Regions from separate parts of the Rhodococcus sp. UYP9 genome, predicted to be linked through region 1. Evidence: riboswitches for the same ligand, from Rfam matches in the RefSeq annotation. Region 1 holds a riboswitch; the other holds the start of a gene.
The links. A riboswitch is a leader RNA that binds a small molecule or an ion and turns the genes downstream of it on or off. The one in region 1 is predicted to bind cyclic di-AMP.

Region 1 (15,396 bases):
ATGCGCGCCGAGATAGATCCGCGAGAAGCCGATCGCCAGGGATGCAACCGCTGGTATCGCGAGAACAACCGGATTTCTGAGCCATAACGCGGTCGACCGCAGCAGCACCGCGGTCACCGTCGTGGCGAGGATCGCCGACATCATCGCGTGCCCCGAAGGAAACGAGTGCGTGGAGATCTCGACGAGCCTTTCCGGTATCGGTGGCCGCTCGCGCCCGAAGATCAGCTTCAACAGGCTCATCAGCCCCCAGCCACTGAGCATGGCGCCACCCACCATGACTGCTTCCGGTCGACGACCGGCCCGCAGCAGGACTGCGCATCCGGTGATCGACAAGACAAACATCGCCACTGTGTTTCCGAGCGTGGTGACGATCCAGAAGAGTGTGGTCAGCCACACAACCCGGTGCTCGACCATCCACGCCAGCACGTCACCGTCCACGGGGTCGCTCCCAACTCTGCGCGCAATGTGTTGTTCCGTCCTCGGTTACCCACCAGGCGAGGTGACGCTCCCCCTCGACTGCCCCGGTGAGTCTCACGACGAGATCGCGGTGCACGACAACCTGCCCGACCGGCAGCTCCACGCCCATTTCTGCGCATGCGAGTACTGCCCCTGGCTCGCGATCCCACGAACTCACCCGGCCGATTCCCAGCACTTCTGCGGAGATCGATTCCGACGCGGTGCGCACGTCCAGGATCGACGCCAATGACGACGCGGTATCCATGGACGACAGGATCGCGATGTCGGCGGGGACCGTGGCCACACACCATGGACGGTCGAGCACGATCGCGTCGGCAGGATCGACGAGACTGCCGGAAACAGCACGCACCCTCCTCGGCGCATCCAGCTCGTCGAGTTCCACTCGCCCCGAAGTGACAGCGTCGGCGACGAGTCGATGAGCTCGCGAAATGACCGCAGGAGTCGGCGATCGCGAAGGATCGGCCAATCTCGAGAGAATCAGGCCGGTGAACCATGCGCTGTCGCACGAACTGGGTGCCAGAGCCGCCGCCACATCGTCGGCATTCGGGTGATCGAGTGGATCGAGCAAACCGGCGAACGTGAAGTCCGAGGGCGCTCGATAGCTTCCCAGCCGCTCGCCGTCGACTCGGGCGTGCGTACGCAGCCACCACGCCGTGTACCCGTCCCGCGCCTGCACCGCCGCTCGGGTCGCCGGATCGGACATCAATTGCGTCAACGCATCCGGCCACCGCTGCTCATCGACCAAATCGAGGTCGCGCACAGCAGTGAGCACCGCCGGATCCTCCGCCAACGAAGCCCACCACGAATCCTCGTCGTCGAGGTCATGATCCGGACCGGTCGGGAGGTCGTCGGTCACGGTGCCGAATCCCCAGCCCACTCCGACCGCTCGCAATGCTGCAGGCCCGTAGTGCGCGACGACGGGATCCGCGACCAGCCCGAAAGGTGAGTCCTCCACCAACAAGCCAGCAAGCGGGGCGTCGGGCAGCAGCAATTCATCGGCGGCGCGAAGCTCACCATCGGAATCCTCGAGCGGCAAGGAACCTATCCAGGAAGGCAGCTCCCCCGCGGACGAGGCGAGCGCCAGGACCGAAGTCACGGTATCGCCGACGGCGTCGGAATCGTCCCAGTCGAGGTCCTCGAGTAGCGCTTCGAGTGCCGTGTCGGACAGCAGATCGGTTGCGGTCGCCTCCACCGCGCCCAACCTCGACAACAGTGGGCTCACCGCGTCCGGATGCACCAGCCGGGCCCAATGCACCGACCCGACGCCACTGACGCCCGCTCCGAGAACGGCAGTACGGGGACCGGTTATCGTCCGACCGTCCGACAGCGGAACCGGCAGCGCTGCAAGCTCTTCCGCGGCCACGCCGTCGGTGACCAGCGGGGTGAGCGCGTCGTACAGTCGGCCCCACCAGTGAGGTTCACGGTCTATACCCGTCAGCATCTCGGCGAGTCTGGCGAGGCCGATTCGGTGTACGTCGACCGCAGTAAGCGCGCTTGCGTGCCGCGGACCCGAGAGCGCGGCCCCGACCAGATCGGGGAATACATCGGCTAGAAGCTCACCGAGCTCGTCGGTGAGTCCCGGCAGCACCATCGCCCGCGAGGGGATCAGATTCTCACCGGTCACCGAGGGAAGCCAACGGGCAGAGACGGATTCCCGAAGGATCTGCTCACGCAAGATCCCGTCGACCTCGCTGCGCGGAAAGCCCGGTACCGGAACCAGTCGAGTTCTGAACCGGGCAGGAAAGGCAGCGATCATCTCCCCGTACCCCTCCGCGACGCGCTGCAGGTGCGCACCGGGAAGAACGCGTCGACGGTCCGGCTGCATCTGCACGTCCGCGACGACGAGCACAGGCAGTGACAACTCCTCGTCCGAACGAGTAGGTGCGCGAAGCACATCCGATGCCACCGTCGCCGGCACCCCGTCGGAGACAGGGACGAGCCATCTGGCGTGAGCGGTGCGGAACTGCCACCACTCGAGGTCGCCGACCTTCACCGACTCGAGGCCCTCCCCCTCGATAGTGCGGTCGAACCGATCCTCGCCGATCTCGATCGAGACCAGCGATTCCAATTCGAGCAACAAATCGATCGCCTCGGCGCGCATAGCGTCGAGCAGCCCGGCCACCTCGACGTCCCGCAAGATGATCTCCGACGAAAACCCTACTGCTGGAGGTTCTTCGGCAGGCCAGACAAGTCGCAACACCGGGACCCCGGCATCGGGTACTTCGAGGCCAGCATCGTGGAGGACACTTCGGGTACTGGCGCCACTGAAGCGCACTCCACCTGCCGTGGAACGAAATTCGATCTCGTCGCTGACCGAACGCACCGCAGTGAAACCCACTCCGAAGCGACCGACACCGGATGTCTTGGCCGATACCCGCAGCGCCGTCAGCGCGTGGACTCCATCTCGATCGAGTGGTGCACCGGTATTGGCAACGTGTAGATCGCGACCGGACACCCAGACCCGCATCTGTCCCGCGACTCCCGCTCGGGCTGCCGCATCGGCAGCATTCTGCGCGAGTTCGGTCAGCAGACGATCGCGATATCCCCCGCGCACCAGGTCTGCTTCGGTCGCAGCGTCTTCGCGCAACCGGGTGGGCGAATCCGTCCAGGCAGACAGAGTCGAGGCGCGCAGCGCCTCGGTGTCGTACGGATCTCTCAACTGTCCGATTGCGCGTCCTGCAGTGTCTCGGACGCATGGTCTGGCACGAACGTGTTCTCGACCTCGGGAGCCGGAGCAGTAGGCGCTTGCGCAGTGACATCGAGGGCCGCGTCGTCGAACGGATCGTAGGCAGGCGACCCGGCGCCGGTGGGCAGCTCGGTATCGGAATGTGCACCGCAGCCGTACTGGACGTGCACTACATGGCCGTCGGCCGCATACTCGTTGCCGCAGACGCCGAACGCCGCCGACAAAGATCCAGCGAGCGGGAGATAGAACCCGCACAGCCCGCATGTCGACGGTGCGGCTTTCGCCATCTCGCTGTTCGGACCGAACTCGCCGTCGTGCCAGCGCTCGGCCGCGTCGAGACGCCCTTCACGGCTGGGAACCTGCGGACGGCCCAGGCCGAGCTCGTACGCGACGTCGTCGACCTGAGGGTCGCCAGTGGCGACGTACCCGGGGACGAGACGCGGATCGTGCGCTCGCGGTGGGAGCCGATCACCCGGCCCCAGATCACCGGGGCGGATGCGCTCGTCCCACGGCAGCCAGGTCGGCGGCACCAGGGCATCAGGGCCCGGCAGCAGGACGAGTTCGCTGATGGTGGCACTGTCCGCGTCGGCGGGGGCTGCGACGACCACGGCCCATTGCCATCCGCGATAGCCGGGTAGGTCGGCGATGAAGCGATGTGTCGCCGCGTTGTCGTCCTCGGCGGTGACACCGAGATAATCGCCGACGCCGCCTTCACCCAGGTCGATCAGAGCACGGCGCGCCAACTCGGCGGCTTCCGCTAGGACAGGACGAATCTGGTCGAGCTCTGGGAAAGATGCGAAACTCACAGGTTCATTTTGCCGCATCACTTCCGGAGTGCCCAGTTCGGGCTGCCATGATGGGGCAGATGATCGCCTCGCTTCGCCGCGTTCTCGGCGTCCTCGCGGTGCCGATTCTGCTTGTCGGGTGCTCGGCGGATCCCGAGGTCAGCGCAGATTCTTCGGCAATGAGGTCGACGGTCACCGTGGTCAGGACCCTCGAGCACGACCGTTCCGCGTTCACCCAGGGTCTGGAGATCGATGACGGGGAGCTCTACGAGGGCACCGGCCGCAAGGGTTCGTCGTACGTGCGCGTGTCGTCGTTGGACACCGGCAAAGAACTGCGGCGGGTGGATCTGCCCGCCGAATACTTCGGCGAGGGCCTGACCGTCGCGGGCGACACCGTATGGCAGATCACCTGGCAGAACGGAACCGCGTTCGCCCGAGACAAGACCACTCTGGCCGGCGCGCGCGAGGTCGGCTACGACGGCGAAGGCTGGGGTCTGTGCGCGGCAGCGGACGGTCTGGTGATGAGCGACGGGTCGTCGATGCTGACCTTCCGTGATGCGGACACGTTCGAGGCCACCGGCACCGTGGAGGTAACGCTCGACGGATCGCCGCTCGAATCGTTGAACGAACTCGAATGCGCCGAAGACGGATCGGTCTACGCCAACCTCTGGCGCACGTTCGATATTGCGAGGATCGACCCTGCCACCGGGACGGTGTCGGAGATCATCGATGCCGAACCGCTGTGGAACTCGATGTCCGAGCGCGAGCGCGACGGCGCCGACGTGCTCAACGGGATCGCCCAGATACCCGGCACCGACCGCTTTCTGGTGACGGGAAAGCTGTGGCCGAGCATGTTCGAGGTGGAGTTCACACCCGTGGAGTGAGTCGGTGTACTCACACCCTCCACTTTTAGGACAGAATTGACGACGTGACAGACCCTCGAGACTCCGACACCCCGCCGGGAGAGGACCACCCGGGGTTCGAGAACTATCCGCCGGCTCCACGCGCCGCCAGCCGCAGAACCCCGCTGCCTCCACTTCACCCGTCGACGACCCCGTCGGGTGATCGTCCGCGTGGACCGAAGCCGCCGCCCATGCCCCGCAAGTTGACCGTCACTCGCGTCGCTGCGATGCGTAGCCGCGAGCTCACCAACAAGGGCATCGCGACTTTCCATCGAGCCGCGAAAGCAGACGGTGCCGACAAATCCGGACTCACCGCGCTGACGTACGCGACGATGGCCAATTTCGCCTCCGACGCCGCCACGGCAGTCGCGCTGGCCAACACACTCTTCTTCTCCGCCGCGACCGGTGAGGACAAGACGAAGGTTGCGCTGTATCTCGTCATCACCATCGCTCCGTTCGCTTTGATAGCGCCGCTGATCGGACCGATGCTCGATCGGCTGCAGCATGGTCGACGGCTCGCACTCGCCGGTTCGTTCCTACTGCGAACCGTCCTGGCCGTCGTGCTGGTGTTCAACTTCGACAGCTGGATTCTCTATCCGGCTGCGCTCGGCATGCTGGTGTTCAGTAAATCCTTTGCAGTGCTCAAGAGCGCCGTGACCCCGCGTGTACTTCCACCCGAGATCGACCTCGTTCGTGTCAATTCTCGCCTGACAGTGTTCGGCCTGATCGGTGGAACAATTGTCGCCGGCGGCATCGCGGGCGCTATCGCCTGGCTCTCCGGATCGCCGGGCGCACTGTGGTTCGTAGCTGCCATCACCGTGCTGGGCGCCTACCTCAGCATGCGGATCCCGTCGTGGGTCGAAGTGACCGAAGGCGAAGTTCCAGCCACCTTGAGATACCACGGTGACGACGCCGAGACAGAGGTGATGCACCGCGCGAAGCCGGGGACCACACCACCGAAGAACCGCCGTCAACCGCTGGGCAAAGCCGTCATCGTCGGCCTGTGGGGCAACGGAACCGTACGCATACTCACCGGATTTCTGACGCTGTACATAGCCTTCGTCGCCAAAGCTCAGACCGAACACGAGCCGATCAAACAGGCCGCGATGCTCGGACTGGTCGGTGCATGCGCAGCAATCGGCAACTTCTCCGGCAACGCCGCAGGCGCTCGGATCAAGCTCGGCCGCCCGTCCATCATGATCATCCGATGTACGTTCGCCGTCACCGTCGTTGCCATCGTCGCGGCCGTCACCGACAGCCTGCTGACCGCTGCATTGGCCGCGCTGGTCGCCTCCTGTGCGAGTGCGCTCGCCAAGGTCTCGCTCGATGCATCTCTGCAATCCGATCTCCCACCCGAATCCATTGCGTCCGGATTCGGGCGTTCGGAGACCGTCCTTCAGCTGTGCTGGGTACTCGGCGGAACGCTGGGCGTGCTGTTGCCCACCGAGTACTGGCTCGGCTTCACGGTCGTCTCGATATTGCTTACGATCGGCCTGGTGCAGACCATCCTCACCTACCGAGGCAAGACACTGCTCCCCGGACTCGGCGGAAACCGACCCGAGCACGCCGAGCAGCGCAGTCCCGACTATTCACCCCAAGAGAACGTGAGTTAAGTGAATCTTGCACCGAAGACCAAGAAGCTACTGGCGATCGGCGCTGCCGGACTGATCGTCGTGGGCGTGGCATTCGTCGCCGTGCTCGCGCAACTCGTCTCCGACGCTCCAGCGCACCGACCGACCATCACGGCATTCGCAGACGGGAAAGCCGTCACCGTCGAGCCGTACCTGTACTGCCCCGTCGAGGCGCCACTGTGTGAGAACGATGGATCGAGCGCGAGCGTGCCGGTTCGGGAGGGCTACCCGCTGCAGCTGTCCTTGCCATCCGAGATCACCTCGGCGCCGTGGATTCTCGCCGCGGTGTACTCCGACGAAGCCGGGGCCGACGTCGTCGAAACCGACTCGCTGTACCTGCCCGATCAGAAATTGGGTCTGACCGTGCCACCCGTCGACGCCGACGGACGAGCACTGCTGGGCGTCGAAATCAGGTTGCCCTCCGGCATCATCGACACCGACACCCAGCAGGAAGAGATCATCAGCCACGCGATCTGGTCGATCGCGACGACACCGACCGGTTAGCTGTCGAGCTCGCGCGCGACGGCCCTGACCACTTCGGAGATCCTCTGGGCGGTCTTGCGATCGGGGTACTTACCCTTACGCAGTTCAGGCTGGATCGTTGCCTCGAGAAGCGTGATCATGTCCTCGACCATCCCGTGCAGCTCGTCGGGCGTGTGCTTACGCTCGACGGGCTCACGACGATTGGCGGTGTTCTGACGCAGGGTGGGAGCCGGCTCGAGAACTTTCAGGCTCAGCGCCTGAGGCCCACGGCGTCCTGCGGCCATACCGAACTCGACGCGCTGGCCTGCTTTGAGGCCTTCGACACCCGCTGGCAGCGCCGACGAGCGGACGTAGACGTCCTCTCCTTCTTCTTGCGAGAGGAAGCCGAATCCCTTGTCGACGTCGTACCACTTCACCTTGCCGGTAGGCACTGCGCTCACCCGTCCATTTGTCTCGGTAACTAGCCTGTTTTGCACAAATTTCGCGCCCAACAGCTGTGTTGGACGCGAATGACCCAGCATAGCGCGAAGGAGTGCCCGGCAGCACGCCGGTTTGTCGGGCTACCGTTACCGACGTGGCTGATCAAACACCCCGAAACGGCACGACCCTCCTTCGTATCTCGCTGGCGATATTTGCGATCGGGTTGGCCGCGATAGTCGCCATCTTCGCGGTACCCGCGCTTTCCGGCGACGACCCCCCGCTGTGGCTTTATCTGACCGCAATGATCTTCTCGCCCCTGGGCTTCGTGCTGGCGATAGTGTTTGCCTTGCTGTCCGGCCGACGGGCGAGATAAACAGGGGGCACACATGCGAGTCATTCTCAACATCATCTGGTTGATCTTCGGCGGACTATGGCTGGCTATCGGCTACTTCGCAGCGGGCATCATCTGCTGCATCCTCATCATCACGATCCCGTTCGGTATCGCGTCCTTCCGCATCGGCGTCTACGCCCTGTGGCCGTTCGGCAAGACGATCGTCGACAAACCGACATCGGGGGTCGCGGCGGTTGTCGGCAACGTCATCTGGCTCATCGTTGCCGGCATCTGGCTGGCCATCGCGCATGTGGTGTCGGCCATTGCGATGGCGATCACGATCATCGGCATTCCACTCGCCATCGCGAACCTCAAAATGGTTCCCATCTCACTCATGCCGCTCGGCAAGGACATCGTCGACTCCTGACACTCCAGCACCATTCCCGGATGGGTGTGACTTCCATCACATAACGACCGGGTAACGGATGCGCAACGCCCAGGGGTTCACTCGACGGCAACGCCGCTAGCTGCACATTCGGCCGATGACGAAAACTGTGTTGGGCCGCACACCCGGACGACCCGAAAAACCAAGAGTTACCAAATAGTGACACTCCGCGGGAATTTCAGTACCGTCGTCCACGGCTGAGAAACTTCGGCTGAATCCGGACCCGCAGCGCCAAACCTCGTCCCGCGGGAACGGACCCCCACAAGAACACCCAGGGGACGAGGACGGGGGACCCACACGTCCTCTCGGATAACCGGAAATTCACTACCTCGGCAGAGAATTTCCTTGGGGTGAAGCCCACGCACTTCCACTTGGAAGCGCTGGGCCGGGCTACCTCTCAGCCCGAACCCGACAGCTGACCTCGCAGGCGCCAGTGGAGAGGATTTCAACTCGTATGAGCGGACGTCATCGCAAGCCGACCACCACCGGCCGGACCGTAGCCAAGGTCGCCGTCACCGGCGCCATCATGGGCACAGCAGGCATGGCCTTCACCGGCACCGCCAGTGCAGCCCCCGATTCCGATTGGGACCGCCTCGCACAGTGCGAAGCAGGCGGTAACTGGGGCATCAACACCGGAAACGGATTCCAGGGTGGCCTGCAGTTCTCCCCGAGCACCTGGAGTTCACATGGCGGCGGGCAGTACGCCGCCACCGCGAACCAGGCCAGCCGCGAAGAGCAGATTGTCGTTGCCGAGAAGGTTCTCGCCTCGCAGGGCTGGGGCGCATGGCCCTCCTGCTCGTCGAGCCTGGGCCTGAGCAGTTCGCCCACCGAGCGCAGCGCGCCTGCATCCCCACAGTCCGCTCCCGAGGCACCCAAGCTCCCCGACCTCACGAGCATCCCCACGATCGACGGCAGCGCCGAGGTAATCGACGGCATCACCAGCGCCGTTCAGACCGTCACGAACGATCCGGCGATCTCTTCGTTCATTCAGAACGCGACACAGGGCATCCAACTCGACCCGCAGGTCGTCAATTTCTACCAGGCAAACAAGGCATTCCTGCCTCAGTAGAAACTCCACACCATCGAAAAGGGCCCCCGATTACTCGGGGGCCCTTTTCGTGGTTCGGATCTAACGGTTGATGACGGTCACTGGATGGGCGTACAGCAGTTGGTCCACGGGCAACGGAAACTCGGTTTCCTCGCCGAACGGCGACAAGCTTCCCGAGCGCGAGGACGCCAATTCACTGACCGCATGGTCACCGCGAGCGGTTTCCGGCCAGCCTGGATCTACGTAGGGCTTCTTCGACTTGTTCACCATGGGACCATTTTGACACCTGCGCTGCACCCAAAGCCAGTCCAGGTCTCTAATCTGGTAGTCGATGACCGATACTGCAGTGCCTCCAGACCTCGCAGCGTGGCTTTCTTCACGGACCGATAACGAGCTCGTCAGCATCCTCACGCTGCGACCCGACCTCACCGTGCCACCGCCGACGACCATCGGCGTACTCGCAGGACGGGCCGAACAGCGTGCCTCGATCCTGCGCTGCGCTGACGCACTCGACACGTTGGCGCTGACGATTCTGGAGATCCTTGCGCTCGAGGGTGCCCACGAAATACCGGTCGAACGCGAGCGACTGGATACTGCCGTCGGCAAGCGAGCCACCACCAAGGCCGTTGACAAAGCCCTCGGATTTCTGCGAGAACGAGCACTCGTCTGGGGAACGGGCTCGATTCGGATGCCGCCTGCGGCGCGGGATGCGGTTCCGTGGCGAATAGGACGAATACTCGACCCGACCGACGACCTCACCCCCGAGCGGATCACCGACGCGCTCGCTCGAATCGGCGACGGTGAACGCACCCTGCTCATGACACTGGCCCGGTCATCACCGACAGGGCGCACCCGGGATGCTGCACCGGGCACGTCCGAGGACCGTCCCGTTCAGAAGCTACTGCGCGCCGGGCTGCTGATCTGGCTAGACGAACAGACGGTCGAACTCCCCCAGCAGGTCGGCCAGGCCCTACGCGGCGAGCCGGTTTTCGATCCGACGTCGCTGACGCCGCCGAAACGTGCCAGCACCAAATACCCCCTCACCGACGTCAATGCTGCCGCAGCGGGTGAGGCCCTGGAACTTGTTCGGCATTGCGCGCTGATCATCGAAGCGCTGTCGATCACGCCTGCCCCGGCGCTCAAAGCCGGTGGCTTGGGCGTACGTGAAGTCAAGCGCATCACCAAGGCAACCGGGCTCGACGAACACCGCGTCAGCGTGCTGTTGGAAGTGCTGGCAGCTGCATCGCTCATCACCAGCGGAACCCCCGACCCGCTGCCACCCAACGATTCGGGCGAGGACTACTGGGGTCCGACCCCAGCCGTCGAACCGTGGACCACCGCAACTCCGGCAGCCCGATGGCACACCCTCGCGGCGGCATGGCTGGATGTACAGCGTGCGCCCTGGCTGATCGGGATGCGCGATCCCAACGACAAACCGGTGGCCGCGTTGTCCGAAGAGGTGCGCTCACCTGCAGCTCCACGCGACCGTCGAACGATCCTCGAGTTCCTCGCCGAACTCGGCCCTGGCAATGCCATCGCCGAAGGCGAGGTCTCGCGTGGCCTCGCCTGGCGTCGACCACGTGCGATGTCGCGATACGCGCTCCGGCCGGTATCGAAGATGATCGGCGAGGCGACGGCGATGGGCATCGTCGCCCGCGGAGCGCTGTCGACGCCGGGTAAGGCGCTCCTGCACGGCGGCGACGCCGAGGCCGCAATGCGTGCTGCGCTACCCGAACCGATCGATTACGTCCTGATTCAGGCCGACCTCACCCTCGTCGCGCCCGGTCCCCTCGAGCCCGAACTCGAGCATCGGATCGAACTCGTCGCCGATGTCGAATCCGCAGGGGCTGCGACGGTCTATCGGATCACCGAGAACTCCCTTCGCCGGGCGCTCGACGTCGGTATGAGTGCGGCCGAGCTGCACGCATTGTTCGCCGCGCACTCCCGTACGCCGGTCCCCCAGGGATTGACCTACCTGATCGACGACGTCGCCCGACGTCACGGCAGACTACGTGCGGGGGTCGCCGCGTCGTTCGTCCGATGTGAAGATCCGGCCCTGCTTGCCGAGGTCCTTACCTCTGCTGCTGCCGAACAGCTCGCGCTACGCGCACTCGCACCGACGGTCGCGATCTCCCAGGCGCCGCTCAACGAAGTCATGAGGGCGCTCGACGCGGCAGGTTTCGCACCTGCCGGCGAGGATGCCAACGGCATCATTCTCGATCTGCGCTCACGCGGCGCCCGGATTCCGCTGCACAAAGTTCGCTCTGGCTTCAGGCAGCCTGCCATCGCCACCGACGAGCAGCTCACCCGGCTCGTCTCGGAACTGCGCGCCGGCGATCGTGCATCTCGCGCGGGTGGGCGCCCGGTCCTTGCCGACGGGACGCGCGCCACCGGATCGGCGACGATGGCATTGCTCCACACTGCGCTGAAGGCTCGGCGCAGCGTGTCGATCGGTTATGTCGACGCGCAAGGGGTCGCGTCGCAACGCATCGTAGATCCGGTAAACGTCGGGGGCGGCCAGCTCGACGCGTATGTGTCGGCAACCGGTGAGGTCCGCCGGTTCACCTTGCACCGCATCACCTCGGTCGCACTGATCGACTAGACGCCGAGCGCGGAGCATCACATGGCGCCGAGGGCGCTATATCAGGACAATGGAGAAGTTGCGCACTTTCTTCCATGCAACGCGAAGTTCTCTAGGAGGAACTGTGACCGACGGCCCCCTGATCGTCCAGTCCGACAAAACCCTGTTGCTCGAGGTCGATCACGAGCTCGCAGGTGCCGCTCGCGCCGCCATTGCTCCGTTCGCCGAACTCGAACGCGCCCCCGAACATATTCACACGTATCGGATCACTCCGCTTGCTCTGTGGAACGCGCGGGCCGCGGGCCACGATGCCGAACAGGTCGTCGACGCGCTCGTCAACTTCTCGCGTTACGCCGTTCCGCAGCCTTTGCTCGTAGACATCGTCGACACGATGGCGCGATACGGCCGGTTGCAGTTGGTGAAGAGTCCGGTCCACGGTCTTTCACTGATCAGCCTGGATCGCGCCGTGTTGACCGAGGTCATGCGGCACAAGAAGATCGCTCCGATGCTCGGTGCGATGGTGGACGAGGACACCGTTCTCGTCCATCCGAGCGAGCGTGGCCACCTCAAACAGCTGTTGCTGAAGATCGGCTGGCCCGCGGAGGACTTGGCCGGTTATGTCGACGGCGAGGCTCATCCCATCGAACTCGACACCGAGGGCGGTAAGTGGACGCTGCGCGATTATCAGGCGATGGCTGCCGATTCCTTCTGGGCCGGCGGCTCCGGTGTCGTAGTACTTCCGTGTGGTGCGGGTAAGACGATGGTGGGCGCCGCCGCGATGGCCAAAGCCAAGGCGACGACGCTCATTCTCGTCACCAATACCGTCGCCGGCCGTCAGTGGAAGCGCGAGCTGATCGCTCGTACTTCGCTCACCGAGGAAGAGATCGGCGAGTACTCCGGCGAGCGCAAAGAGATTCGCCCTGTGACGATCGCCACGTACCAGGTGATCACGCGTCGCACCAAGGGTGAGTACAAGCACCTCGAACTGTTCGATTCCCGTGACTGGGGATTGGTGATCTACGACGAGGTCCACCTGCTACCCGCGCCGGTGTTCCGGATGACGGCGGATCTGCAATCACGTCGCCGTCTCGGGTTGACCGCAACGCTGGTGCGCGAGGACGGCCGCGAGGGCGACGTCTTCTCGCTCATCGGGCCGAAGAGGTACGACGCCCCGTGGAAGGACATCGAAGCGCAAGGGTGGATCGCACCCGCCGAGTGCATCGAGGTCAGGGTGACGTTGACCGACGCCGAGCGGATGGCGTACGCGGTTGCCGAGCCCGAGGAACGGTACAAACTCTGTTCGACGGCCCACACCAAGGTGGCGGTCGTGAAGTCGATCCTCGCCAGGCACGAAGGTGCGCCGACCCTGGTGATCGGCGCCTACCTGGATCAGTTGAACGAACTCGGTGACGCGCTGAACGCGCCGGTGATTCAAGGTTCGACGAAGAACAAGGAACGCGAGGTGCTGTTCGACGCCTTCCGAAAGGGTGAGATCCCGACCCTCGTGGTGAGCAAGGTCGCGAACTTCTCCATCGATCTACCGGAAGCATCTGTGGCAGTTCAGGTTTCCGGAACTTTCGGCTCCCGCCAGGAGGAAGCGCAGCGACTCGGACGTCTGCTGCGCCCGAAGCACGACGGAGGCCAGGCGCACTTCTACTCCGTCGTCTCACGGGACACACTCGACGCCGAATACGCCGCACACCGGCAACGGTTCCTGGCCGAGCAGGGTTATGCGTACCGAATCACCGACGCAGACGACTTGCTCGGTCCTGCCATCTGATATTCGTGCTACTAATGAGCATGTGCGCCGTTTCCAGTTCCCTGTCGATGTAGCCCATGCCGCGTCGGTGAACGAGACGATGGCAGATGTTCGCAGGCTCAGAGTGTCTGCGATCGTCACGGCCGTCGTGTTGATTGCCGTCGCCGCATGGTTCTTCTGGATGGCTCATCCGTGGTCGTACATCCTGGGTGCGGTGTTTCTCATCGCCGCCGCGACCTCGCTGTGGGTCACGGTATGGGCACCTCGCAAGGTGGGCGCAGTCGAGGACCTCTACGCGAAGGGTCAGCTGATCCCGGCCGTCATCGCCGAGACCCGTCCGCGTGGGGTCACCATCCTCGCGCTGCTGGACATCGCGAAGCCCGACGCCCAGGCACCGCACTATGTGCTCGTGACCAGGAGTATTCGTGCTCTTCCCGGACACGAATTGGTCGAAGGGGAACTGGTTCCGTCGATCGCGGTGCTTGCCGACCGGACCACGAACACCACCGGTGACACCTGGCAGATGGTCTCCCCCATGCCCATTGCCTGGGGAACCACCGACGCGTCCGTCATCGAGCGAGCCACGGCGGAGATCACCGAACCCGAGTGGTCCCTGCTGCTTGCGAACATCGGCCTGTCCGAGAAGGTGCGTGCGGCCGAAAATCAGCAGCTGTTGGTCGATCCACACGACCTGCCCGAGGACCTTCGGTAAGTCCGGCTCAGGCGAGCGCTGGGATGACTTCGCGCTCGAACAGTTCGATCCCGGAGCGATCGTAGGCAGCTTCGGGGAAGTAGAAGATGCCGTAGGACAGCCCCTTCGACTTCAGCGCCGTCAGGTTCTCGACTATCTGTTCGGGGGTTCCGACGGCGGGTACGTTGCGGAAATCGTCGAGAGCGGCTGCCGCTTTGTCTGGGCCGACATGTTTTCCGAGCCGATCTTCGAGTTGCGTCAACCGATCCGCCACCTCCTTCTCGGTGGAACCGATAGCGACGTTGTAGTTCGCCGAGCGGACGATCGAGTCGAAGTCGCGGCCCAACGACGTGCAATGGCTTTCGAGCACTTCGGACTTGTGCGAGAACGCCTCCAAGCCGCCGTCGAAGTTCGTGCAATCGGCGTACTTCGCCGCGATCTTCAGGGTTACCTTTTCACCGCCGCCCGCGATCCATATCGGAATTCCACCGCTCTGCAACGGTTTCGGCCACACCCGTGCGCCGTCGACCTGGTAGTACTTGCCATCCAGCGTCGCCGCTCCGGTGGTCCAGGCCTGCCGAAGAATCTGAACGCCCTCGTCGAGACGGCCCAAACGTTCACGAGGCGGCGGGAATCCGTAACCGTATGCGCGCCATTCCTGCTCGTACCAACCGGCACCGATTCCCATCTCGACGCGCCCTCCCGAGATCAGATCGACGGTGGCGGCGACCTTGGCCAGGTACGCAGGGTTGCGATAAGCCATCGCAGTGCACATCTGGCCGAGCCGGATACGTGAGGTCGACGCAGCGATCGCGGACATGAGCGCCCACGCTTCGTGCGTGGCTTCTTCGGTGGGTTCGGGGACGGTATGGAAGTGGTCGTACACCCACAGCGATTCCCATGGTCCGGCGTCGGCTGCCGTAGCCAGATCGCGCATGACCCTCCACTGTGCGGAGGGTTCGATGCCGACCAGATCCAGTCGCCAGCCTTGAGGGATGAACAGTCCGAATCGCATGCAATCGAGACTACCGTCGGCAGGTAGGGGGGTTCTTACCTCTTGGACGAGGCGCACCTACCGAATGTGACACCAGCTACGCTGCATGAATGTCCGCGGAGCACCGAAGCCGAACTGTCGAGCGTCTACGCCCCTTCGCGTC
Region 2 (15,396 bases), on a different contig from region 1:
TGTCGGTCGATACCTGGTAAGTCTGTGTCGGACACCAGTCGCCATCTATCGTCGCGCTCGGCCACCAGCAACGAGATCGGTCTGCGAGTCGGTAGGTCATCCGGCCCGTCGACCCCATACCGAAGAACCACCGATGGCGCCCACACGTCGGCGGCCCCCACGCGCTCGGCAATTTCGGAAGGGACGGGCGTTTCCGGCTCGTCCACGATCTCGTAGCCCCACTCGGACAGCGGTACCTCCGAGAGGTTCGATGCGGAGCGGATCAGCGATTGCAGAAATTCGGGCGACGCTGCCGGGTCGACAAGAGCTTCCAGTTCAGCATCGTCGTTGGAGGAGACCGCATCCGCCCAATCCACCAGAAGCTGTTCGACGCCCGCCTTACGCTGATCCTCGTACGGATTCGAGGGCATCGATGTCGGCGTCGACTCGACCAGCGGGCCGGACGCTGTACACCCCGACACCCATACGAGGGCGCCGACGAGAACTGCCGCCGACATAGAGCGGCGGACAGTCATCGAGTGAACCAAGCTTGCGCTATCAGTACCGGCGCGCACCGTAGAACGGGAACGACGCCATCGACTGAACCTTCACCGGCACACCGAACGTCGACGCATGCAGCACGTTGCCGTTTCCGGCATACAGGCCGACATGCGAGGCATCCGGATAGAACAGAACGACGTCGCCTGGCTGAAGGCTCTTCTGATCGACTGGGGTTCCGCCGGCCGCCTGCGCCTGACTGGACCGCGGAAGCGTCTTGCCCACCTGCTTGTAGGCCCAGACGACCAGCCCTGAGCAGTCGAAGCCATCGGGCCCGGTAGCGCCCCACACATACGGTTTACCTATCTGCGTCAACCCTGCTTGCAGAGCACCGGACCCCGATCCCGGAACCAGACCCTCGATGATCTTCGACAGGTCGAATCCTGGAGGTAGCGGGCTGCCTGCGTAGTCACTCTTTTCGGCGCCGGACAGCGCACTGAACGCCGCCATCACCTCTGCCGTTTGCCCTTGAAGTTCGCTCTGCTTGGCCTGCAGATCGTCGCTGACCATTTTGGCCTGATCTGCAGCCGCGCGCGCCTCGTCTGCAGCTGAACGTGAGGCCTCCTCGGCCGCAGCAGCATCGGACGTCGCCTGCTTGAACTGACCCACCTGCCGTGACGTTTCCGCGGAAATGATGTCGAGGGCCGACATCTGGTCCAACAGTTGCTGCGGTGAATCGCTGACCATCACAGCGAACAACCGGTTTGTCCGACCACCCTGATAGTTGACGTTGGCTACTTTGTCCACCGCGGGCTTCAGCTCGGCCAACGCCGCTTCGGCGTCCGCGAGCGCGCTCTGATGAGACCCGAGGGCGGCCTCTGCTTCGCGCTGCACTGCGGTCTTGGCATCGAGATCTATCTGCGCGTTGTGCAGAGCCTCGGTCGTTTGCTCGGACTCACGAGCAAGGTCCGACAACCGCGTCTGCGCATCGGATGCACTGTCTATGCCCGGCTGCGCCTGGGCTGTTGCGGCCGGTGCCACGAGTAGACACAGCGCACAAGCTGCAGCGGCGAGAACGCTGCGTTTGGATCGAGCAACGTTCTTGACTGTCGGTGTCGCCACAGAAGGTGACTCTCCGTTCTTGCAGGTGTGTCGATGGAGCTATGGCACAGCGGACCTTCGCTGCGATGTCGCTGCATCAGTGCAGGGGTTGAAAACAAACTCTACCCATGAGTATCAGCCAGTGGTCGGAATTCGCGTCGGATAATTCGGATTTATCCGAACTGCTGGAATATTCGACCGATCGAGACTCGGCAAGGTTACGGAATCGTCACGCCAGAGTCCAACCACGACCCGATCGAGGGGCCCACACGCATGCCTCTTCCCGGCGAAACGACGAAACAGCACCAGGTCCGTGGCCTATACGACCGGTTCCTGATGCTGTTTGCGTACCGATCACACGAGTCAGTATCGACGAGCTCCGTCGAACGGCATCGAGGACACCGGTGCAACCTTGACGGGAACACCTGAGGTGGACGCGTGGATTACGTTGCCGCCGCCTGCGTAGATACCCGAATGCGATCCGCCATAGAAGGAGACGACATCTCCCGGCTGAAGATCGGACTGGGATACCGGAACACCAGCGGACGCCTGGTCGTAGCTCGTACGGGGCAAGCTGACGCCGGCCTGCTTGTACGCCCACTGCACCAGACCCGAGCAATCGAACGAGTCAGGACCGGAAGCGCCGTAGACGTACGGGGACCCGACCTTGGACTCGGCAGCCTGCACTGCCTTCGCAGCCGGAGTGACCTGGGGAGCGATGGGTGCCGGTGCGCCGGGCAGTCCGGGGACGGTCGGCAGCGGGGGCATGCCCGGGATCTCTGGTATTTCGAACGTACCGACACCCGGGATCGTGATGGGGGCCGCCATTGCGGGGGCAGCGGGCAGGATGACCGCGCCGGCAGTGATCGCACCGGCTACGAGTATTCGACGCAATTGACGGGTTGAAGTATGTGACGCCACGAGAGGTTGTGCTCCGTTTCTTCCACTCATCCGCCGACCGAGTTAGCTGACGGGTTCGGGCTGGGAAGATCAGCCCTACCCACCGTTCGCATAAGCGATCCGGCGGGATTCACCCCAGTAGAAATCGGGTTCCCGGTACGGCCACTCCGAAGAGTGCCCGATTAGGCGGTGACTTGCGACGCCACTCCTGTCTGGACTGGCGAGACTCCGCAAGGTCTCAGGAAGGTTACGAAATGGCATCCCTCCGTGTCGACCCCGACGCGCCGAAGAGTCTCGAATATCTGAAGACCGGACTACATCGCACGTAGATCCGCGCTTGAATCACAGGACGGTAACGAAGCACTCCGAGGGGCGTCGCCGTCGGCCACGACCAAACGCAAATGTGGGATGAGACCACCCTCCGCCAGAACCCCGATAGCACCCAGTTCCGCCTGGTCGATGTCTATTTTCGACGCTGCGGACCCGACATCCACACCGGCCGAACCTGCCAGTCTCGGAGCCCCCAGAAGCACGGTTACGACGCAGTCTCCGCACGCGATGTCTCGAACCTTGCAATCACTGCAATCCACAATCATGTGATCCTCGTCTCTTTCGTGTTTCAGCCCGAAATTCCGACTCGTTTCGGGCGAACTTATCGGCGAGGTACGACACGCCTTCCACGAAAGCGGCAACACAGGATTCTGTCGGTACCGCCATCTACCGTCCCGTCCTGTGACCCTTCCGATCCAGCTGACGTTCGATGAACTGGACACCCCGTTGCATCAGACGACTTTCGTGGTCGTCGATTTGGAGACGACGGGCGGCAGCGCCGATACCGAAGCGATCACCGAGATCGGGGCAGTCAAAGTCCGTGGAGGTGAGGTGATCGGAGAGTTCGCCACTCTCGTCGATCCAGGTCGGGCGATTCCGCCTTTCATCGTCGAGCTGACCGGAATCACCTCCGCGATGCTGATCGACGCACCGCGCATCGAGCGTGTACTTCCCGGCTTCCTGGAATTCGCACGGGGCGCAGTGCTCGTCGCGCACAATGCTGGGTTCGATACCGGTTTTCTCCGCGCCGCCGCCAGTCGACTGGACATCGCGTGGCCCAAGTTCCAAGTTCTGTGCACCGTCAAGCTGGCGCGTCGTGTACTCACCCGCGACGAGGCCCCATCCGTGAAGCTGTCGGCTCTCGCATCGTTGTTCGACGTCGGCACCACTCCGACTCACCGCGCCCTGGACGATGCCCGCGCGACGGTGGACGTGCTGCACGCGCTGATCGAGCGCGTCGGAAATCAGGGTGTGCACAGCTACGCCGAACTCGTCGACTATCTCCCGAACGTCTCCGCCGGACAGCGTGCGAAGCGTTCCCTCGCGGCCCACCTCCCCCGCACCCCGGGGGTGTACCTGTTCAAGGGCCCCGGCAAGGAGGTCTTGTACGTCGGTACCTCGACCAATCTGCAACGTCGAGTCCGGAACTACTTCACCGGTTCGGAAACTCGCGGCCGGATGAAGGAGATGGTCAGCCTTGCGGTCGATGTCGACTACGTCGAGTGTGCTCACGGTCTCGAAGCCGGCGTACGCGAACTCCGCTTGCTGAGTGCGCACATCCCGCCGTACAACCGCCGATCGAAGTTCCCCAAGAAGGGATGGTGGATCACTACGACGGTCGAAGCGTTTCCACGGCTTTCCATCGTCAGAACGCCGACGACGAGCTCACTCGGGCCCTTCACAGCGCGAAGTGATGCCGCGGACGCCGCCGCGCTCATCTCCGAATTCGGTTCGATCCGCACCTGCTCCAATCGCATCCCGCGCACCGGCACACACGGACAGAACTGCCCACCGACCGCGGTGGGCGGTTGCGCTGCAGCGACGGCAGGCGTGCTGTCACCCGACGAGTACTCGGTATATCCCGCGCGATTCCACGCTCTGATCGACGGCGTCGACAACGCAATGTTGCACGCGGCGCGAGTGCGGGTCACCCAACTCGCCGACACCGAACTTTTCGAATCGGCCGCCCGTCTGCGTGATCGACTCACCGTTCTCGCCGACATGATCCGAAGAATGCACCGTCTCGCAGCGATCGCGGCCATCACCGAACTCGTGGCCGCCAGGAGAACTACGGAAGGAGGATGGGAACTCGCAGTGATTCGCAACGGGCGGCTGGCGGGCGCGGCTACGACCGCGCGTCGCGTGCACCCGATGCCGGCCGTGGAGGCCATCATCGCCGCCGCCGAGACCGTCATCCCGGACACCACCCCGTTGCGCGGCGCATCGCCCGAGGAGGTGGGCCTCATTGCCCGGTGGCTGGACTCCGACGGCGTCCGCATAGTGCGGACCACCGACGGGTACGCCGAGCCGGCATATGGCGCTGGGGCGTGGAAGGAATGGTGCAGTATCTCTCGCGCCGCGTCCCGCCACGAGTACAGCGCGTCGCCGTACCCCGACCGGTACGCCCTCTAAGCTCGCGGGGGGAGTCGCAACGCACGCGTGTTCGCGCATCGAATGAGGGAGACCCATGATCCACGCCATTGTCATGATCGACGCCGAGGCAAGTGCCATCCCCGAGACCGCGCAAGCAGTGGCGGACGTCGACGGTGTGTCCGAGGTCTATTCGTGTGCGGGAGATGTCGACCTGATCGCCATCGTCAAGGTCCGCGATCATCAGCAGATCGCCGAGGTTGTGACGCAACGGATCAACAAGGTGGCCGGCGTCCTGAATACCGCGACGCACATCGCGTTCCAGTCGTATTCCAGCGCCGACATCGACGCGGGGTTTTCGATCGGCGAGTGAGGCACTTCCGCGCCTAAGCCGGTCGGATCAATCCAGCTCGTTCGACCGGCTCACCCATCGAGCCAGTAGTGTGGCTGCCGCACCGGAGTCGACAGCCTTCGTTGCGCGCACCAACCCTGCAGAGAGAGCGCCGATGATATCGCCGGCATCGATTCCTTCGGATATTCCGGCGTAAGCAGTCAGCGCGGCTGCCGCGTTCAGTAGAACCGCGTCGCGCACCGGGCCGGTCTCTCCGGCTAGAACAGCGTGCACCACTCTCGCGTTGAACGCGGCGTCACCACCTTTGAGCGCGGACAGCGGTACGTAGTCGAACCCGAAGTCCTTCGGATCGATCGTCGTTGCAGTGACCGTGCCTCCTGAGACGACGTGCACGCTGGTAGTGGTGGACAGCGTTATCTCGTCGAGGCCGTCGTCACCGCGGACCACGAGAGCGCTCGTGCCACGGCCGGCGAATACCCCCGCGACGACCGGCACCAGTGCCTCGAATGCGCACCCGATCAAGCCTGATCGCGGCCGACCGGGATTGGTGAGTGGGCCGAGTATATTGAAGACCGTCGGAATCCCGATTTCCTTCCGCGGCGGGCCCGCGAACCGCAGCGCGGGATGAAATACCGGGGCGAAACAGAACCCGATACCGACATCGCGAACGCTTTCGGCAACTCCGCTCGGTCCCAGACCGAACTTGACCCCCAGCGCTTCCAGAACATCGGTCGTACCGCTCTGTGACGATGCCGCTCGATTCCCATGCTTGACCACCGGAGCACCCGCTGCTGCCGCCACGATCGCGGCCATAGTCGAGATGTTCACCGTGTCTGCGCCGTCGCCACCGGTACCGACGACGTCCACCGAATTCGGTTCACTATCGACGAGGGAAGCATGCGCGAGCATCGAGTCGGCAAGTCCTCCCACCTCCGCGGGAGTGGGCCCCTTCATCTTGAGTGCCACCCCGAAGGCAGCAATCTGCGCTGCTGTGGCGTGGTCGGACATGATCTCGTCCATCGCCCAGGCTGTATCGGCGCTCGATAAATCGACCCACGACGTCAATGCCCCGAGAATGCTCTTCCAGGTCCTGCTCGACTCGTCGTTGATCGGTGCGGTCATCTTTTCCCGTGCCTTCCTGAACTGACGGCCATATCTTCGGCACCGGTGTGGCCCGACCGAACCTATGACGCGGTTGCACTACGTCATAGGTTCGCAATGTGGCGAAAGCTTAGTCAGCGACACGGCCTGCGTCGGAAGCAGGCTGTAAGGCGTCCCAGCCCAGCACGATTCCGCCGCGGCGTTGCGCAAGACCAGCCATCCGAGAACGCTCTTGTGAGCAGTGAAGCGCGTCCAGCACCTGTACCCGCTGCAGGACTATCGGCACGCCTCCATCGACGGCGGGCTGGTAGCCGTTGATCTCGGGTGACTCCATCGTCATCGAACCGGGGGCCCGCTCGTAACCGTCTTGGGCAGCGATCGCCGCCGCGTCGTCGATCATGTCCGGCGGCAAGAACAGATGGTGCCGAAGGACGATCTCTTCGTCCTCGACCCATGCATTCTGTTGTCTACCGCGTTGCAACGCCGCAGAGCATGGCTCGGCGTCGTCGAAGGACGATGCCACGACGATCAAATCGGTTCTGGCGGGGTCGAGTGGGATCGACCGAGCGCGAGAAAACCACCGTCGGAACCAAGTCGTCTTACCGTTCGTTGACATGAGGCAACCCTTCCACGACGCACTCACCCGAGCGTGACTGGTGCCGCCGACCAGCGCCTCTACAGGGGAGAGAGCCGACGTCGATGGTCGCGACGCGCCAACACAGGACCCGGGTATGCAATCGGTACTACGGCCAGTCATACTTCTCTTTGTGACGAGCGCTGTAGGGACTCAAGGATCGGCAATCACCCAACGCGTGCACTCGCTGAACCGTCCTAATATGGTCAGCGTCGGCACCATAGTGTGGTTGTCGAGCGAACTAATGTTTTTCGCTGGACTTTTTGCGATGTACTTCGTCGCGAGGGCGCAGGCAAACGGCATCTGGCCACCGGAACCGACCGAGCTGAACCTCGGTCTCGCGGTACCGGTGACAACCGTTCTGATCGCGTCCTCCTTCACCTGCCAGCTAGGCGTATTCGCCGCTGAGCGCGGTGACGTCTTCGGACTGCGACGCTGGTACATCATCACATTGGTCATGGGGACGTTGTTCGTCCTCGGCCAGGGGTACGAGTACTACCACCTGGTAGAAGAGGGCACCACGATCTCCTCGAGCGTCTATGGCTCGGTCTTCTACATCACGACCGGATTCCACGGCCTCCATGTGATCGGTGGACTCATCGCCTTCGTCTTCCTGATCACGCGAACGCTGGTCAGTAAGTTCACGCCCGCTCAGGCAACAGCTGCGATCGTCGTGTCGTACTACTGGCACTTCGTCGACATCGTCTGGATTGCGTTGTTCGCCACCATCTACTTCATCCGCTGATGAATATCGTTGAAGCAAGTGTTTCGACTTCGTCGACAACAATGAACGTCAGGAATCAGCCCCTGGCGTTCAGTCCGTCCCGACACGACAAGGGATAGAAGATGAGCTCATCTCCCCCAGCATCACCCGGCGACAACACAGATATGACGTCAGCCGGTTCTCCTTCAGCAGTGAAGAGTCGTCGGCAGCGCAAGGTTCGCCGCCGTGTGACAGGCGCAGTAGTACTCATGATGGGTCTCATCAGCGCGGGATTTCTTGCGTCGGCTTTGACTCCCACCCCCCAGGTGGCGACAGCCGATCAGGATTCAGCCGCGTTGATCCGCGAGGGTAAGCAGTTGTACGACACGTCCTGTGTCACCTGCCACGGAGTGAACCTGCAGGGCGTGCAGGACCGTGGACCCAGCCTGATCGGTGTCGGCGAAGCCGCTGTCTACTTCCAGGTCTCAACAGGTCGTATGCCTGCGGTTCGCAACGAAGCGCAGGCTGAACGCAAGCCGGCGAAGTTCGACGACAAGCAGATCGACGCATTGGGTGCATATATCCAGGCCAATGGTGGCGGCCCCACCCTGCTTCTCGACAGCAACGGCGAAGTAGCGCAGTCTTCGCTTTCCGACGGTGATATTGCCCGCGGCAGCGAACTCTTCCGTCTCAACTGCGCCTCGTGCCATAACTTCACCGGCCAGGGCGGCGCTTTGTCCTCGGGCAAGTACGCACCCTCGCTCGGACCGGCTTCCGAGCAGGAGATCTACACGGCAATGGTCACGGGCCCGCAGAACATGCCTAAGTTCTCGGACCGTCAACTTACGCAAGAAGAAAAGATCGACATCATCTCTTACGTGAAGTCAGCGCAGGATACGACTGCGCCAGGTGGCTGGGGACTTGGCGGCTTCGGCCCGGGTACCGAGGCACTGGCAATCTGGATCATCGGAATCGGTGCCGTCGTCGGCGCAACGTTGTGGATCGGAGCGAGGTCATGAGTGACGGTGATTCCGGACGCGCGGACGCCGGGCAGACCGGCGGGAACAATGTGGACGTGAACAGGAAGTACACCGACGAAGAACTCGCCGGAATGACGCGTGACCAGCTGGTGACGCTGGGCACCAATCTCGACCACGTCGATGTTGCATTCCGTAGAGATCGTTGGGCAGTACAGGGCACACGCGCCGAGAAGCGCGCTGAACGCAATGTTGCGTTCTGGTTCGCGCTTTCGGGAGTTTCTGCTGTCGCTTTCATCGCGATCTATTTGTTCTGGCCTTGGGAATATGCCGGACTCGGTGAAGAGAGCTACTGGAAGTACACCCTTTACACTCCGCTGATCGGCCTGACCATGGGTCTCGCGATCCTCGGTGTAGGTGTCGGTGCAGTCCAGTTCACCAAGAAGTTCATTCCTGAAGAGGTTTCCATTCAGGACCGCCACGATGGATCTTCTTCCGAGGTGGACCGACAGACTGTCGTTGCCCAGCTGAGTGATTCGCTCGACACGTCGACCATCGGACGACGCAAGGTGATCAAGCGATCATTGTTCTTCGGCGGCGGCGCACTCGGAATCATGGCCATTCTGCCCCTGGGGGGCCTGGTCAAGAACCCGTGGGCCGAGGGTGACAAATCTCCTCTGTGGGTCTCCGGTTGGACTCCGCGCTACCCTGGAGAAACGATCTACCTTCGGCGCGATACCGGTCGTCCCCATGACGTCGTTCTGGTCCGCCCAGAGGATATGGATGCCGGAGCCATGGAAACAGTATTTCCATTCCGCGAGGCCGACCGCGACGACGATCACGCCTTGCTCAAATCACTTCGTGGAATTCGCAACGCGACCATGCTTATCCGTCTCCGCTCTGAGGACACGGCCAAGGTCATCAAGCGCAAGAACCAGGAAAGCTTCAATTACGGCGACTACTTCGCCTACTCGAAGATCTGTACCCACCTGGGTTGCCCGACGTCGCTGTACGAGCAGCAGACCAACCGGATTCTGTGCCCGTGCCACCAGTCGCAGTTCGACGCACTCGAGTATGCCAAGCCGATCTTCGGACCGGCTGCTCGCGCTCTGCCGCAGCTGCCTATCACCGTTAACGAAGAAGGTTTCTTAGTAGCGGACGGGGATTACATCGAAGCTCTCGGACCCGCCTTCTGGGAGCGTAGACCGGAGACCGATTCATGAGTCCTTCACTGCAAGCCCTCGCTGCCAAGCAGGCCGACGACGTCGACAGTCGTTACCACCTGGCGCCTGGCATACGTCGACAGATCAACAAAGTCTTCCCGACCCACTGGTCATTTCTTCTCGGCGAGATCGCGCTCTACAGCTTCGTAATCCTGTTGATCTCAGGCACGTTCTTGACGTTGTTCTTCGACCCGTCGATGAGCGAGGTCGAATACAACGGCATCTACGAGCCTCTTCGTGGCGTCACGATGTCTCGGGCATACGAAACAGCGTTGAACATCTCTTTCGAGGTGCGCGGCGGTTTGTTCATGCGACAGATCCACCACTGGGCAGCACTGATGTTCGCTGCTTCGATCATCGTTCACATGATGCGTATCTTCTTCACCGGTGCGTTCCGCAGACCACGTGAAGCCAACTGGGTCATCGGCTGCTTGCTTCTCATCTTGGCGATGTTCGAGGGCTTCTTCGGCTACACGCTTCCCGACGACCTGCTGTCCGGCACCGGCCTTCGTGCCGCGTTCTCCGGCATTTCGATGAGTGTTCCCGTCATCGGAACGTGGTTGCACTGGTTGGTGTTCGACGGCGACTTCCCGGGCACGATCATCATTCCGCGCTTGTACGTTGCGCACGTGCTGTTGCTACCCGCCATCATCCTGGCGCTGATCGCAGCTCACCTCGCACTTGTTTGGTACCAGAAGCACACGCAGTTCCCCGGACCCGGCCGCACCGAGACCAACGTCGTCGGCGTCCGTATCTTGCCGGTCTTCGCCGTAAAGTCCGGTGCATTCTTCGCCGTCACGTTCGGTGTCCTTGCGCTCATGGGTGGCCTCGTCCAGGTGAACCCGGTCTGGAATATCGGACCGTACAACCCATCTCAGGTCTCGGCCGGCTCTCAGCCCGACTTCTACATGATGTGGACGGACGGCTTGGCTCGACTGTGGCCCGCGTGGGACATCTACATCGCAGGTCGCTACACGATCCCCGCAGTCTTCGCTGTCGCACTGATCATGGGTCTGGTCTTCACGGTGATGATCATGTATCCGTGGATCGAGAAGCGCCTCACGGGCGATCGGGCACACCACAACCTGCTTCAGCGCCCACGCGACGTACCGGTCCGGACTGCGATCGGCGCGATGGTCCTGGCGTTCTACCTGGTTCTGACTATCTCGTGCGTCAACGACATCATCGCGTACAAATTCGATATCTCACTCAACGCGATGACGTGGATCGGTCGAATCGGAATGCTGATTCTGCCTCCGATCGCGTACTTCGTTGCGTACCGGTTCTGCATCGGCCTGCAGCGCAGCGACCGCACTGTTCTCGATCACGGCATCGAGACCGGAATCATCAAGCGTCTGCCGCACGGCCAGTACGTCGAGGTCCACCAGCCACTCGGGCCGGTCGACAGCCACGGACACCCGATCCCACTCGAATATCAGGGTGCGGCGATTCCGAAGAAGATGAACAAGCTCGGATCTGCTGGAAAGCCAGGATCAGGTTCACTGTTCCGACCAGATCCGGTTGCCGAGAGCAAGGCTCTGGAAGAAGCTCTGCACCACGGTGAGGTCGAGCAGTTGAACATGCTGAAGAACTATCAGCTACAGCTCAACGGTCACTCGAACGGCAATGGAACCAACGGTCATGGAACCAACGGTCATGGAACCAACGGCCATTCGAACGGCAACGGCAACGGCAACGGCAACGGTTCCGCGAAACATGCTGTAGACCGCGAAGACAGTGAGAGCGAGACCTAGAGGTTCTCGACGAACATAAGAAGGGCGGCACCCATCGGGTGTCGCCCTTCTTCGCGTTGAATGCCGGCCGTGTACGTAGTAGCCGGTCCCGAAATCCGCGCAGGCTCGCATCCATCAGACGCCCCCTCCCCTCCCCCGCCGGGCGCGCGTCCACCTGTGCGTCGTCCGGCAGAGGGTCGTTTCATCTGTCGAGGACGAAAGACAGCGGTTCCGCATCATGTTCTCGCAGAGTTGGGACGAGCGCAGATAGTGCACTATTCCAGTTCTTTCGACGCGACATGCGAAACGGGAAGACCTGAAACGGCGACCCGCTGGCGGTCAAACGCGGCGGCTCGCCTCGCGATGTTCCGAGGCGCGAGTACGACATCGTTGCTACCCGATTCTTGGAGGTCGACGACTATCCCCGACCACATCATCGACTCCACTACTGATGCCACAGCGGTGTCGGGTACCCTCGCTGCACGCCGTTCCGAAATCAACGGTCACCGTGTAGGTAGTTGGGCATCTCGTTCCAAGTGGTGTCTGCGCGAAAACACCACTCGCACGAACCTGTCGGCATCCGGGCTCTGGCCGCGACTACGAGAGAGTGCCCACTGGCTGCTCGAGCTCGTTCTCCGGCAGATGGATGGGAGTCGTGCTGCGATAGTGACCGATCACCGAGAGTGCAACACCAGCGAGAATCCATGCCAGCAGCACGACCCATTCGTGCAACGAAGAGGCGTCCGGGAAATAGTTGACCTCGCGTACTAGGCTCGCCGCCGCCCCTGGTACGAAGTACTGCCCGATCCCGCCCCACGGTCCCGCAATGAACTGGTACGGGAGTACCGCGCCGGAGATCGGATTGCCGATCAGCATGGTGATCACCGCACCCACACCGATGCCCGGTGCCCGGTGCCCCCAGGAGTGCATTCAGACCGACGATTGTCGAGGCGGCCCGTGACACTGCCCGCGCTACGCTCACCTTCTGCCAGGGCTACATCGTCCGAGCCGCCGTGCTGGGACAACAGGACCTGCAGTCGTCGATTTCTGCCGTGGAGCTACTCATGCCGTCTTCGGACCACCGACCATAGCGACGTTCGTCAGGAACGTGAGCAGCAACGATCCACCGAGAGGGGTCCATGTGGGTACCGGCGGACGGGATTCGCCGCTCCACGCTCGGTTCTAGGCACAGATCATCTGCAGGCCGATACAAAGCAAGGCGCTGACCGCCCCGGTAGGGACGATCAGCGCCTTGGCTGGAGTCTAGAGACCGACTACATGCAGGTCAGTGCTTTTCTGGTCCGATGTGGTACTCGAATACCAGTCCGGCCGCTGCGGCCAGAACCAGCACGATTCCCAACGCCATCAGCCACGGGATGAAGAACGCAAAGCCAACTGCCGTGACCGCTGCAGCTCCCGCAAGGCTGATCGGCCAGAAGCTACCGGGGCTGAAGAAGCCCAAGTCGCCGGCGCCGTCGCTGATCTCAGCGTCGTCGAAGTCCTCTGGACGTGTGTCCAAGCGTCGAGCGACGAATCGGAAGTACGTACCGATGATGAGGGTCAGGCCGAACGACAGAGCAATTGCGGTGACGCCTGCCCACTCGACGCCGGTTCGGGAGAACCCGGTGAACACCGCGTACACAATCCCGACGAGAAGGAAGAAGACAGTCAGGATCTCAAAGATCTTGGCTTCGATTTTCATATCAGCATTCTTCCTTGGTCAGTTGCCGTCAGCAACGGATTCAGACTTCTGCGTACGGTCGGTCGTGAACGGGATGGTGCTGGTGGAGACCGGCGACTGCCCGATTGCCTCCAGCGCCTGCGCGTTCGTCAAAGCCTTGCCGCCTTCGCTCTTCGGCTTACGCGACTCGATGTACTGCTGGAAGTCGTCCGGGGATACCGCACGAACTTCGAAGTTCATCATGGCGTGATAAGTGCCGCACATTTCGGTGCATCGACCGACGAAGGAGCCTTCTCGTTCGATCTCAGAGATCTGGAAGACGTTATCGGAGTGGTTTTCCTTCGGGTTCGGCATCACGTCGCGCTTGAACAGGAACTCGGGGACCCAGAAGCCGTGAATGACATCGGACGAGGCCAGTACGAATTCGATACGCTTGCCGGTCGGAAGCACGAGAACAGGGATCTCGTCGCTGGTGCCGACTGTCTCGATCTTGTTGTAGTGCAGGTACGACAGATCCTGTGGGCTCACACCGTGGATGGCTCCCGGAACGATCTCGCCGTCTTCACTGCCTTGAGCTTCGCCCTCGGGCGGGGAGGCTGCAGCTTCCGCGGCCGCCTGCGCCTCGAGGTCGGTGCCCTCGTACTTGACGACGCCGTCCTTGAGGTCGATGGTCTGGTATCCGAACTTCCAGTTCCACTGGAATGCGGTCACGTCGACGGTGACGTCGGGATCGGACTGCTTGTCACCGACGTAGTTCTGCACGACCACGGTGAAGTAGAAGAGCACGGCGATGATGACGAACGGCACGGCTGTGTAGAACAGCTCCAATGGCACGTTGTACGCCGTCTGCCGAGGGAACTCCGGAGAGTCCTTCTTCTTACGGTGGAAGATGACCACCCAAAAGATCAATGCCCAGACGATGATGCCCATGACAAGTGCCGCGACCACGGACCAAGTCCACAATTCACGAATACGTGTGCTCTGTGGAGTGATGCCCGACGGAAAACCGAAGCGCAAAACTTCACTGTCGATGGAACAACCCGACAACAGCACAGCGGCTAAGCCAAGAACTGTTGTCAGCCCGGCTCGCCGAAGGATCCGACTCTGCGCCACGTTCACGCCTTCCTGATCGCCCACCACTGAAGAATAAGGGCCTCCACATGGAGTTGCCCTAGTACTACGCAGCGTAGACCAAAGCTGCCGCAAGACCACTGTTGGGTCGCTACCTTCGAGCGCGTCGCGTCTGCGGCATACTCGGACCCGGGCGCTCGCCTTACGACTACCGACCCCGTCGGGCGAGTGTCGGTTGAACCGATCCCTAATTGGAAAAGAGGTAGTGGACTCTGTGTGTGGACTACTAGGCCTGCTCACGTCGGCCGGCACGGACGACGCAGGAGTCGACCTCGTCGGTTCCGCCATGCATTGCATGCGTCACCGCGGGCCTGACGAACCTGGCACTTGGCACGACGAAGACGTAGTTTTCGGATTCAACCGACTGTCGATCATCGATATCGAGCATTCGCATCAGCCACTTCGCTGGGGACCCGCCGACAATCCGACGCGCTATGCGATGACGTTCAACGGGGAGATCTACAACTACCTGGAACTACGTGAGGAGTTGACGCGCGAGCACGACGCTGTCTTCTTCACCGAGGGCGACGGCGAGTCGATCGTCGCAGCATTCCACTACTGGGGTCACGATGCGCTGCGCCGATTGCGAGGAATGTTCGCCTTCGCAATCTGGGACACCGAGACTCGCGAGATGTTCCTGGCCAGAGATCCGTTCGGCATCAAGCCACTGTTCATCGCAACCGGGCCAGGCGGTACTGCGTTCGGGAGCGAGAAGAAGAGCCTTCTCGAACTGACCGATCTGATCGGTATCGGTACCGAACTCGACCCGCGAGCGATCCAGCACTACACCGTTCTTCAATACGTTCCGGAGCCCGAGACGTTGCATCGAGAGATCCGGCGACTCGAATCGGGTTGCTCGGCTGCCTTCTCCCCCGGCACACAGCCGAAGATCACTCGTTACTTCACTCCGAAGTTCCCGGTGAAGCCGTTCGTAGCCGGTTCGGAGACGGCGAGGTATCAGG

Region 2: linked by a shared signal. The riboswitch ahead of ABIB36_RS14465 (C40 family peptidase) and the one ahead of ABIB36_RS01295 (transglycosylase family protein) in region 1 are both predicted to bind cyclic di-AMP.

Annotation. Positions count from the first base shown of each region.
Region 1 is NZ_JBEPPH010000001.1:244,402-259,797, forward strand. Features, by position in the region: gene ABIB36_RS01250 (phosphatase PAP2 family protein) at 1-438, opposite strand, end outside; gene ABIB36_RS01255 (sacsin N-terminal ATP-binding-like domain-containing protein) at 428-3,136, opposite strand; gene ABIB36_RS01260 (DUF3027 domain-containing protein) at 3,133-3,987, opposite strand; gene ABIB36_RS01265 (glutaminyl-peptide cyclotransferase) at 4,020-4,832, shown strand; gene ABIB36_RS01270 (MFS transporter) at 4,877-6,463, shown strand; gene ABIB36_RS01275 (DUF2771 family protein) at 6,464-6,985, shown strand; gene ABIB36_RS01280 (cold-shock protein) at 6,982-7,395, opposite strand; gene ABIB36_RS01285 (Asp23/Gls24 family envelope stress response protein) at 7,539-7,757, shown strand; gene ABIB36_RS01290 (YccF domain-containing protein) at 7,771-8,142, shown strand; cyclic di-AMP (ydaO/yuaA leader) riboswitch at 8,419-8,606, shown strand; gene ABIB36_RS01295 (transglycosylase family protein) at 8,615-9,229, shown strand; gene ABIB36_RS01300 (hypothetical protein) at 9,290-9,478, opposite strand; gene ABIB36_RS01305 (helicase-associated domain-containing protein) at 9,540-11,810, shown strand; gene ABIB36_RS01310 (DNA repair helicase XPB) at 11,914-13,569, shown strand; gene ABIB36_RS01315 (DUF3239 domain-containing protein) at 13,592-14,260, shown strand; gene ABIB36_RS01320 (LLM class F420-dependent oxidoreductase) at 14,268-15,254, opposite strand; gene ABIB36_RS01325 (pyridoxal phosphate-dependent aminotransferase) at 15,344-15,396, shown strand, end outside.
Region 2 is NZ_JBEPPH010000004.1:344,646-360,041, reverse strand. Features, by position in the region: gene ABIB36_RS14475 (peptidase MA family metallohydrolase) at 1-515, opposite strand, end outside; gene ABIB36_RS14470 (C40 family peptidase) at 538-1,599, opposite strand; gene ABIB36_RS14465 (C40 family peptidase) at 1,942-2,499, opposite strand; cyclic di-AMP (ydaO/yuaA leader) riboswitch at 2,516-2,677, opposite strand; gene ABIB36_RS14460 (DEDD exonuclease domain-containing protein) at 3,211-4,941, shown strand; gene ABIB36_RS14455 (Lrp/AsnC family transcriptional regulator) at 4,997-5,272, shown strand; gene trpD (anthranilate phosphoribosyltransferase) at 5,300-6,373, opposite strand; gene ABIB36_RS14445 (hypothetical protein) at 6,483-6,968, opposite strand; gene ctaE (aa3-type cytochrome oxidase subunit III) at 7,120-7,731, shown strand; gene qcrC (cytochrome bc1 complex diheme cytochrome c subunit) at 7,875-8,708, shown strand; gene qcrA (cytochrome bc1 complex Rieske iron-sulfur subunit) at 8,705-9,889, shown strand; gene qcrB (cytochrome bc1 complex cytochrome b subunit) at 9,886-11,643, shown strand; gene ABIB36_RS14420 (hypothetical protein) at 12,220-12,552, opposite strand; gene ABIB36_RS14415 (cytochrome c oxidase subunit 4) at 12,908-13,324, opposite strand; gene ctaC (aa3-type cytochrome oxidase subunit II) at 13,343-14,422, opposite strand; gene asnB (asparagine synthase (glutamine-hydrolyzing)) at 14,649-15,396, shown strand, end outside.